2 regions of the Rhizobium sp. 42MFCr.1 genome follow, and region 1 is predicted to be linked to the other one. Evidence: riboswitches for the same ligand, from Rfam matches in the RefSeq annotation. Region 1 holds a riboswitch; the other holds the start of a gene.

Evidence for each region. Region 1 has a riboswitch for thiamine pyrophosphate ahead of thiC (phosphomethylpyrimidine synthase ThiC). Riboswitches for the same ligand answer to the same signal wherever they lie in the genome.
Region 2: it holds a riboswitch for thiamine pyrophosphate, as region 1 does, so the genes downstream of both, thiM (hydroxyethylthiazole kinase) here and thiC (phosphomethylpyrimidine synthase ThiC) in region 1, are expected to answer to the same signal.

The regions. Positions count from the first base shown of each region.
Region 1 covers NZ_KB897821.1:158,462-163,780, forward strand. The annotation lists gene C934_RS0106305 (ABC transporter ATP-binding protein) at 1-251, shown strand, start outside; gene C934_RS0106310 (ABC transporter ATP-binding protein) at 251-1,243, shown strand; gene C934_RS0106315 (four-carbon acid sugar kinase family protein) at 1,240-2,304, shown strand; gene C934_RS0106320 (FadR/GntR family transcriptional regulator) at 2,329-3,093, shown strand; TPP riboswitch at 3,141-3,252, shown strand; gene thiC (phosphomethylpyrimidine synthase ThiC) at 3,346-5,172, shown strand; gene thiO (glycine oxidase ThiO) at 5,174-5,319, shown strand, end outside.
Region 2 covers NZ_KB897839.1:8,987-14,305, reverse strand. The annotation lists gene thiE (thiamine phosphate synthase) at 1-454, opposite strand, end outside; gene thiM (hydroxyethylthiazole kinase) at 451-1,254, opposite strand; TPP riboswitch at 1,304-1,400, opposite strand; gene C934_RS36190 (YadA-like family protein) at 1,894-3,282, shown strand; gene C934_RS35725 (hypothetical protein) at 3,333-3,947, shown strand; gene C934_RS0119935 (hypothetical protein) at 4,267-4,680, opposite strand; gene C934_RS0119930 (alpha/beta hydrolase) at 4,932-5,319, shown strand, end outside.

The DNA.
Region 1 (5,319 bases):
GCCATCCCTATACGCGCGGTCTGCTCGCCTCGATTCCGAAGCTCTCGGATGCGCCCGCAAGCCGGCTCTCGTCCATCGGCGGTACGCCGCCGGAGCCGGGTCGCCGCCCCAAAGGCTGCCCCTTTGCCCCACGCTGTCCGCTGGCGGAAGCCATTTGCCACGAGCGCGTACCGAAACTCGAACCGCTGTCAGGCGCCGGAAACCACCGTACGGCCTGCTTCGTCGTCCAGAAAATGCAGGAGGCTGCGTGATGGGTGCACAACCGCTGCTCAAGGTCGAAAACCTCGTCAAGCATTTCCACGTCAAGCTCGGCGCCTTCGGCGAGCGTTCGGCGACCGTCTATGCGCTGGACAACGTCAATCTCGACATCATGGAAGGCGAAACCCTCTCGCTCGTCGGCGAATCCGGCTGCGGAAAGTCCACCACCGGCTTCACCATCCTCAACCTCTACAAGGCGACATCAGGCAAGGTCGTCTACAAGGGCCAGGACCTGGCGACCCTTGATGAAAAGCAGATGCGGCCCTTCCGCCGCGACCTGCAGATCGTCTTTCAGGATCCTTATTCGACGCTCAACCCGCGCATGACGATCGGTGAGGCAGTCGGCGAACCGATCCTTTTCCACAAGCTCTGCACCAAAGCGGAGCTCAAGGACAAGATCGCCACCCTGCTGACCGACGTCGGCCTGCCGACGCGCTTTGCGCAGCGCTATCCGCATGAACTCTCCGGCGGCCAGCGACAGCGCGTCGTCATCGCTCGCGCACTTGCCTGCCAGCCTAAATTCATCGTCTGCGACGAAGCGATCTCGGCGCTCGACGTCTCGATCCAGGCGCAGATCATCAATCTCCTGCTCGACCTGCAGGAGAAGTATGGCCTGACTTACCTCTTCATCGCCCACGACCTGGCTGTTGTCCGACATATCAGTACCCGCGTCGGCGTCATGTATCTCGGCCGCCTGGCGGAACTTGCGACGCGCGAGGAGCTGTTCGAGAACCCGCTGCACCCCTACACCAAGGCGCTGCTGTCGGCCGTTCCGGAAACCGATCCGGAGCTGGAGCGCACGCGCAAGCGCCAGATCCTGCAGGGCGACGTGCCGAGCCCGCTCAACCCACCGAGCGGCTGCCGCTTCCACTCGCGCTGCCCGATCGCCATGGACGTGTGCAGCAAGGTCGTGCCGGAATGGAAGGAAGCCAAGCCTGGCCATCTCGTCGCCTGCCACGCTGTCAACTCAGGACAGACTGCATGACGCTGAAGGTCGCGATCATCGCTGACGATTTGACCGGCGCGCTCGACACGGGAACCCCCTTTGTCGACGCCGGACTTTCCGTCGCTGTCGCGATCGACGTCAGTGCCATATCGGAAACGCTTGCGACCGGTTGCGAGGTCGTGGTGGTCAACACGGCTTCGAGAGCTCTCCCGGAGGAGGAAGCGGCAGGAAGGGTCAGCGCTGCGGCGAAGGCCCTTCTTGCCGCCTCGCCTCAAATCGTTCTGAAAAAGATCGACTCCCGGCTCAAGGGGAACGTTGCAGCGGAAAGCGTAGCTTTGGCTGCCGTCTTCGGTCACGAGACAATCGTGGTGGCGCCGGCCATTCCCGATCAGGACCGTTTGACCCACAACGGTCACGTCGTCGGTCGTGGTGTCGACAAGCCGCTGCCGATTGCCGAGCTTTTCGATGCAAGTGGTGGAACCGAAGTGCTGGTCCGCGATGCCGAAACGGACAGCGATCTCGACCAAGTGGTTGAGGCACGCGATTGGAAGAGGGCCCTTGCTGTCGGCGCCCGCGGTATCGGAGCTGCACTTGCCCGCAAGATCGGACAGTCGAACAGGACAAGCAACGCTTTTGCCGCATCGAGCCGGACCGTCTTTGCCTTCGGCTCCCGCGACCCGATCACAACAGCACAAATGGCCAGGCTGGAGGGTACCGGCTGCCTCGCCGCTGCCATCGATGCATCCATGGGAGCAGTGCCTTCCGACGCACAAGTTGGCTTGCCGTTACTCGTCCGCTGTACTGGCGAAATCAGCGGCGAAGCCGTGGCAGTTGCCGACCGCTTCGCAAAAGGCGTAAAATCCATCATAGAGATGACGCGCCCGGACATGCTGATGGTCGGCGGTGGCGATACGGCACTGGCAGTTTTTCGCGAGCTCGGCATTCGGGTTCTGAGGCCGCAGGGCGAAATCGAGGCGGGTATTCCGTGGTTCGACGTCGTAACGGCAGACGGCCTGCGTCTGCGCTGCGCGGTGAAGTCCGGGGGCTTCGGTAATTCGGATAGTTTGGTAAGACTGATCGCGCAGAATCAGGCGGCATAGTTCATGCCGACGGGGAGAGTGAAGGTGGACGAAGCAAACGGTGTACCGGCGAACGCGCAAGCGGCGCCTGCGGCAAAGCCGGAGCGCGGCAAGGCCGTCAAGCTGGTCGATCGCGTCTTCGACCAGTTGCAGGAGCGTATCCGCTCGGGAAACTATCCGCCGGATTCGCGGCTTCCCGGTGAGCATGAGCTTGCATCGATGCTCGGCGTGTCGCGTCCGATCGTGCGCGACGCCTTGGCACGGTTGCGCGATCAAGGCATCGTCTATGCCCGTCAGGGAGCCGGCACCTTCGTCAGCGCCCACGGTTCGCCGACGACGCAGCTTTCCTATTCGCCGGTCAAGACGATCGCCGATATCCAGCGCTGCTACGAGTTTCGACTGACGATCGAGCCTGCCGCCGCCTACTTTGCTGCCAAGCGCCGTGACGAAGCGGCGATCCAGAGGATTGCCGCAGCGCTCGCCGATCTGCGCGAGGCGACCAGCCACCAGCTCCATCGCACCGACGCCGACTTCACCTTCCATCGGGCCGTCACCGAAGCCGCCAACAACCACTATTACACAGCCTCGATCGATGCCCTGAAGGCCCACATCGCCGTCGGCATGCACCTTCACGGCCTATCGCTGCTTGGTCCGCGTCAGGGCCTCGAGCAGGTCTACGAGGAGCACAACAAGATCTACCTCGCCATCGTCGAAGGACGTGCGGAAGACGCGCGGGCTTTGATGAAGGCGCATCTTGAGGGTTCGCAGAGCCGCCTCTTCGAAGGCCGCGCTCTGGACCTTTCCATGTAGTTGCGGCAGTCGGCTTGACAGCTTTGCTGCTCTGGCTCTAACCTTTTTACATTCACCAGGGGGGTCCCGGCAAGGGGCTGAGATACTGCTATCGTGCGCAGTGACCCGTTGAACCTGATCCAGTTCATACTGGCGTAGGGACGGTGCAAGCGCTCGAAAGCATTGGATTCACGCGTGGAATCCGTGCCGGCGTCTTTTCATCATTCCGGCTGAGGACTGGGTCTCCAAACTTAAAACTTGGAGCCTCAAACCATGAATATTGCCGCAAAGACCATCACCCCGACCGTTACAACAGGCCCCCTACCGGCCTCTCGGAAAATCTACATCCCTGGGGACATTCACCCCGATGTCCGCGTGCCGATGCGCGAAATCAGCGTCCACCCGACATCGGGCGAGCCACCGGTCACAGTCTATGATTCCTCCGGCATCTATACGGTCGAAGGCGCTGACATCAGCATCGAGCAGGGGCTTCCGGAACTGCGCCGCAGCTGGGTGCTCGCGCGCGGCGACGTCGAAGCCTATCGGGGTCGCCAGGTGCGCCCCGAGGATAACGGCTTTGCCAGCGGCGAGCGGCTGACGCCGGAATTTCCCGCCAAGCGCCAACCGCTCCGCGCCAAGGACGGCAAGGCCGTGACCCAGCTCGCCTATGCGCGCGCCGGTATCATCACGCCCGAGATGGAGTTCATCGCCATCCGCGAAAATCTCGGCCGCAAGGCTAAGGCCGAGGCAATTGTGCGCGACGGTGAGAGCTTCGGCGCCCATATTCCCGATCACGTCACCCCGGAATTCGTCCGACAGGAAGTCGCCGCCGGCCGCGCCATCATCCCCGCCAACATCAACCACCCGGAAGCCGAGCCGATGATCATCGGCCGGAACTTCCTGGTGAAGATCAACGCCAATATCGGCAACTCCGCCGTCACCTCCTCGATGGCCGAAGAGGTCGAGAAGATGGTCTGGGCCGCGCGCTGGGGCGCCGACACCGTGATGGATCTCTCCACCGGCCGCAACATCCACAACATCCGCGAATGGATCATCCGCAACTCGCCGCTGCCGATCGGCACCGTGCCGCTCTATCAGGCGCTGGAGAAGGTCGAGGGTATCGCCGAGAACCTGACCTGGGAGGTCTATCGCGATACGCTCATCGAGCAGGCGGAGCAGGGCGTCGACTATTTCACGATCCATGCCGGCGTGCGGCTTCACTACATCCCACTTACGGTCAACCGCGTCACCGGCATCGTTTCACGCGGCGGCTCTATCATGGCCAAGTGGTGTCTTCATCACCATCGCGAAAGCTTCCTTTACGAGCATTTCGAGGAGATCTGCGACATCTGCCGCGCCTATGACGTCTCCTTCTCGCTCGGCGACGGCCTGCGTCCGGGTTCGATTGCCGACGCCAACGACGCCGCACAATTCGCCGAGCTGGAGACCCTCGGCGAACTGACGAAGATCGCCTGGGCCAAGGACTGCCAAGTCATGATCGAGGGCCCGGGCCATGTCCCGATGCACAAGATCAAGGAAAACATGGACAAGCAGCTCGCCGTCTGCGGCGAGGCGCCTTTCTACACGCTGGGACCACTGACGACAGATATCGCCCCGGGCTATGACCACATCACTTCGGGCATCGGTGCTGCGATGATTGGCTGGTTCGGTACGGCGATGCTCTGCTACGTCACCCCGAAGGAGCATCTGGGTCTCCCCGACCGCAACGACGTGAAGACCGGCGTCATCACCTACAAGATCGCCGCCCACGCCGCCGATCTCGCCAAGGGTCACCCGGCAGCTCAATCGCGCGATGATGCGCTGTCGCGCGCCCGCTTCGAATTCCGATGGGAGGATCAATTCAACCTGTCGCTCGATCCGGAGACGGCCCGCAGCTTCCACGACGAGACGCTGCCGAAGGAAGCGCACAAGGTGGCGCACTTCTGCTCCATGTGTGGCCCGAAGTTCTGCTCGATGCGGATTTCGCACGACATCCGCGCTGAAGCGCAGAAAGAAGGGCTCGACGCCATGGCGGCGAAATACCGCGAGGGTGGCGATCTCTATATGCCGATCGATACCATCCAAGAGTCGCGTGACTGAGATGCATGTCCTCGTCAAAGGGGCCGGCGTTGCCGGCCTCACGGTCGCGCACGAACTCACTCTTCGAAGTGCTGACGTCACCGTTATGGATCCGAATCCAGATTTCGGCCAGGCAGCATCATGGCTCGCGGGCGGCATGCTGGCACC
Region 2 (5,319 bases), on a different contig from region 1:
GAGCAAGGCCAGCGAAACCGATCGGCTCCTTGTGATCCGCCTTCGTTGATGTCGCAAAGACCGGGCCGATACCCGCGTAGTCGACGATTGCCGGATCGATCCCCGCAGCCAGTGCCTCGGTCTCAACGGAGAGGCCAAGGATCATATCGTCTCCAATCCGCGCGCGGGCAGTTGGCGCATCCATGTCCTCTTGCCCGATGTGCAGACCGTCAGCACCAATTGCGACGGCAGCCTCGACGTCATCGTTGACGATGAGCAAGGCACCCGTGCCAGACAAAGCCGCCTTGAGCGCCCGACCTGTTTCGATCATCAGGGGTGTATCGGCATGCTTGTCGCGCAGCTGGACAACGCTCGCTCCGCCGGCAACAGCCGCCCGCGCGGTCTCCACCAACCCGAAGCCGGCACAAAGACCGGGATCGAGGACGAGATAAAGTGAAAGGTCGATGGTCCTCATGCGGAACGCACCCTCGCATGGCGATCGAGGAGCGGGGCGTCAAGCGCTGCAAGCGCATCGAGAAACGCCGGAGAAAACGAACCGGGGCCGTCCGCCCTGCTGGCTGCCATCTCGCCGGCAACAGCAAAGGTCGTAAGCGCGGCAACCGTTGCCTCGAACGGCGCGGCAGGCCGGATCGCCGTGAATGCTCCGACGAGGCAGGTCAGTGCGCAACCGAGTGCGGTCACCTTAGGCATCAAGGCCGACCCGCCTTCAATCCAGGCAGCTCGTTCACCGTCGGTGACGAAATCGACGACGCCGGTTACCGCGACCGTTGCACCGTGTGTCCTTGCAAGCAGCCGGGCGGATTCCTCGGCCTGTTCGACCCCGTCACGACTGTCCACCCCCTGGCCCTGACTTTCGCCACCGGAAAGGGCGATGATCTCGGAGGCGTTGCCGCGAATGACCGTCGGACCGAGTTCCAGGAGCCGATCAACGGCCGCCCGGCGGAATAAGGTGGCATAGTGGGCGACCGGATCGAGAACCCATGGCTTGCCGGACTGGCTGGCGGCGAGGGCTGCCGCCTCCATCCCGCGCAACCAGGATGACGACAGTGTGCCGATGTTGATTGTCAGTGCGCCCGCGATCGCCGCAAACTCGCCAGCCTCTTCTTCGGCATGCACCATGGCGGGAGACGCACCAGCGGCCAGAAGCACATTGGCTGCGATGTTCATGGCAACGAAGTTGGTGATGCAGTGCACGAGCGGCGGTTGCGCGCGCAACTCGCTCAGCAGGTTTCCCGGCAAAGTCTGATCTGTCATGGTGCGCCTTTCGATCGGGGAGAAAGGCGCGGGGACTGACGCAGGAGGCGAAACGTCCCGAGCGACTCCCTCCGCCGGCATTATCCGGTTCAGGTTCAAAGGGTCCTTCTCAGCCCATCTTTCGAGGGGCGCCCCTGTCTCTCATTGCCTTCTTCTCGCAGAGAAGCACGCGCCTGTCATCCAAAAAATGGGCATCGCCGGGTGAGCCCGGCGATGCCGGGAAACGCCCAGCAGGAGGCGCGCGGCGCCTGCCGGCCTTCTGGCGGTTGCATCACTCATCCGATAGCGCGCCATAATACAGCTGCCGGAAGGACTTGGATTTCCTCCTGCAAACTGCTCACTTCTGGATTTCGGTGAGCAACCTGTTACGGATTCCGGCGCCGGTTTTCGTTTGTCCGAACCATGGCACTTTCCAAAATTTCGGCGGTTATTCCAAAGTCGGCAGCTGTAAGCATTGTTGGACGGCAGCCGAAACAGCGATCGTGTTGCATTTACTTATTTTTGTTTACTTTCCTGGAATTGTGTCAAATGGCATACTCCCGCTCGCTGGGTAAATCCGGGGTCCATGGGCGGCCGACGATTTTCGTTTCTGACCCACCAGACTGCTTGATTACACGCGGCCAATAGGCCGGCAAGACAATGCCGATGCAATCGTCCAACTCGGTTGGCGACCGAAGGGAGGTCTTGATGCGAACACCTCATGCTGCAGTATCTGTATCGCTTCCTGCCGTGTGTGTTCTCCTATCTGCTACCATAACAACATTCTCGCCCGCTCCTGCTCGGGCCCAGTTCGTCTGTGAAAACACGACAGGCTCGGGAGACGGGGCGACTGCCGGTGGTGCCAATGACGTCGCCTGCGGAACCAATGCGACAGCGGGGGGCGCCGCGGGAGAAAACTCCGCTTTCGGTTTCCGAAGCAGCGCGACAGGCGGAGCCGCCACTGCCCTCGGCACAACGACGAATGCTTCCGGTGCATCATCGGTGGCAGTTGGGCAAAATTCTCAGGCGACAGACAGGGGCGCGGTCGCGGTTGGTTTGGGCAGCAACGCCTCGGGATTCAACAGCTCAGCCATCGGGGAAAATAGCAGAGCTGCCGGCGCTGGCGCGACTGCCCTGGGGGTCGACAGCAATGCGCAGAGTGTGGACAGCACGGCCGTTGGTGTTCGAAGCCTGACGACGGGTGCCGGTGCGACTGCCATTGGGGTCGGCAGTCAAGGCACCAGTGTTGATACCTTGGCTGCTGGCGTTAGAAGCGTTGCCAGTGCTGGCGGCGCAGTCGCGCTCGGAGGTGACAGCAGTGCAAGTGGTGGCAATAGCACTGCGGTTGGTAATAGAAGTTCGTCCTCTGGCAATCAGGCAACAGCGATTGGATTTAACAGCAGTGCCCAGGGCCCCAATAGTCTTGCCCTCGGTACCGGCTCAGTGTCATCAGGGCAGAATTCGGTGGCGCTCGGAGCTGGTTCGACGGATGGTGGTATCGCCAATGTCGTCTCCGTCGGGGCGCCGGCTGCCGAGCGAAAGATCGTCAACGTCGCGCCCGGCACGATTTCGGCGACCTCGACGGATGCGATCAACGGCTCCCAGCTGTACGCCACCAATCAGAATGTCGCCCAGAACACGAACGAACTTGCCGATCACGAGACGCGCATCACGAACAATACCAACGTTCTCAACCTCCATACGACTGAGATCGCCGGCCTCGATACGCGTGTAACCGCAAATACAAACGCCATCGATTCCCTCGACAATCGCGTCAGCAGCCTCGAATCCGGCATGTCGCCGATGAATGGACGCATCGACAAGGCCTACGAGGGCACGGCGATGGCGCTGGCGATGGGTGGGGGAACCCTTCCGAATGACAAGAACTTTGCGGTGTCCATCAATTGGGGCACGTTCGAAGGCGAGAACGCTTTCGCTGGCAGCGCTTATGCGCGAATTACAGAGAATCTGCTGATCCATGGCGGCGTCGGCGTAGGGGCGAGCGAAGGTACCTTCGGTGGGACTGCGGGGTTGACATTCACGTGGTGATCGTCCGAGCGCTACAGCCGCTCGGTTCACGCGAGCCGAGATCCCAAACGATGCATTTGCCGTTCAAATTTATCCTCGCGGCGCTGGCAGTCCTTTGCATAGAGGCCGGCCTTGAAAGCCCCGTTCGCGCCGAAATCAAGAAATCCCCAAAGGAAGATGTGTCAAAAGCACCGCGTCCGGCAGATATCGATCGAAATGGCGTCCTTATCCTTGTGCGAAACACGCTTCTTGCCCTCGACCAGGCGAACAAGACTGGCAACTACACCGTTCTGCGGGAACTCGGCTCGCCAGGCTTTCAGGCCAATAATTCCGCGCAACTTGCAGAGATCTTTGCCTCGCAACGAAAACAGGGATACGACCTGAGTGGCCTTGCGGTTATCGAGCCGCAACTAACCTTGCTTCCGCAGATCGAGCCAGACGGCAAGTTGCATATGGCGGGGTTCTTTCCGTCGGTGCCAATCCAGGTGCATTTCGAGCTACTCTATGCGCCTGTCGATCGTCAGTGGAAGCTCTTCGGGATATCAGTGAACTTTGATGAAAGCGGCCCGGCCGCACCCGCAACAATCGACAATCGGGCCCAAAAGCCGGACGTTCCGGTGAAGCTTCCTGACCCGCCGACGCCTGCGGTCCGACCGAAAGCACCTTCTTCAGATTCGGGCCTTTGAGACGTCGACCTCGACGTCATCGGGTTCCGGCTCCTTCACGGAAATGAGGACTGATCGATACGCCGGGCCATCAGATCTGCTCCCAGCTGCTGGTCAAGCGAACTCCCGTGCAGGTCCAGGGGCGCGCCTGTGACAAGCTGGACAGATGATATGTCGGGGCCTAGTGTTCTGAAATGTTGGGATGTCGTCTTCTTCTCTTCGGTTTGATCGTGCTGTTCGCATGGACAGCAGGCGCGCAGCAGATGCCCTGTCCCTTCGAATATCCAGACACGCCGGTCAACCGGTCTCGCGGGGTGGTCGGCTGCTCGCTGCAGTGCGATCAAAAGCTCACTTGTCCCGGCCAGCAGGCGATCGAGCCACAAAAGCTCCCTTCGGCGCAGGCTCCCGGCAATGCGGTCAATGCGAGCGGAACTTGTCCGGAGGGGAAAAACTGGGATTCGAGAAGGAAAACTTGCGTCGCGTGCGCCGCGGGGGCGTCGTGGGATGCCAAGCGCTCGACCTGTTCCTGTGGGACCGGCCGGTTCGTTGATCCGAAGACAAAGCGCTGCGTCAGTTGTCCCGAGAATTGGGGTTGGGAAAAGGGGAGGTGCCTGTGCACTCGCAGCTTGAAATCCACCTTGGCGGGAAAGTCCTGCTCGCCCAAGCAGCCGGTCTGCAGGACCGACAGCGTTTGGGATGCCGAAAACAAGCATTGTGTGGCAGTGAAGCTGCGGAAGCCGAAGGCGTAGTTCAAGATGGATAGACGGCTCCAGACCCCGAATTGAGCTTGTCGTAGATCGTTCGTCCTGCGCGAGGGCATGGGGCGCGAATTGCACGTAACATCCGCGTCGTTGCTGTAAGAGTACTTCACCAAAGCCCGGCCACCGTAAGGTGCTTGCGTTTCAATGAGGGAACCGGAACGTGATTGCAGCCCGTATTGTTCGGACACTTGCACCTTTGCTCGTCGCGGCAGTTCTTGCCAGCTGCGGTCATCCAAGCGGAGTCATGGCCCCTGTTGCGCTATCGGCGGCAACGCAGAATACCTCAAAGGTCAGTATGCTGGTCGCAACCACGCGCGAACCTTCCGGCGACCCGGCGACGCTCTTCACCGGCGAACGCAGCCCAAAGCCCTATCTGACGGCGATTGACGTCTCCATTCCGCCGAAACGGGCCTCAGGCACAGTCCAATGGCCGAAACATCTGCCGCCCAATCCCGCGACCGATTTTGCGGTGACCAGCGTCAAGGAGATCGACACCGTTCCGGAGGGGCGCGTCTGGTTCCACCAGAACATCCAGGGCGGGCATGCGCTGGTCTTTGTCCACGGCTTCAACAACAAGTATGAGGATTCCGTCTTCCGTCTGGCCCAGATCGTCCACGACTCCGGGATGCAGG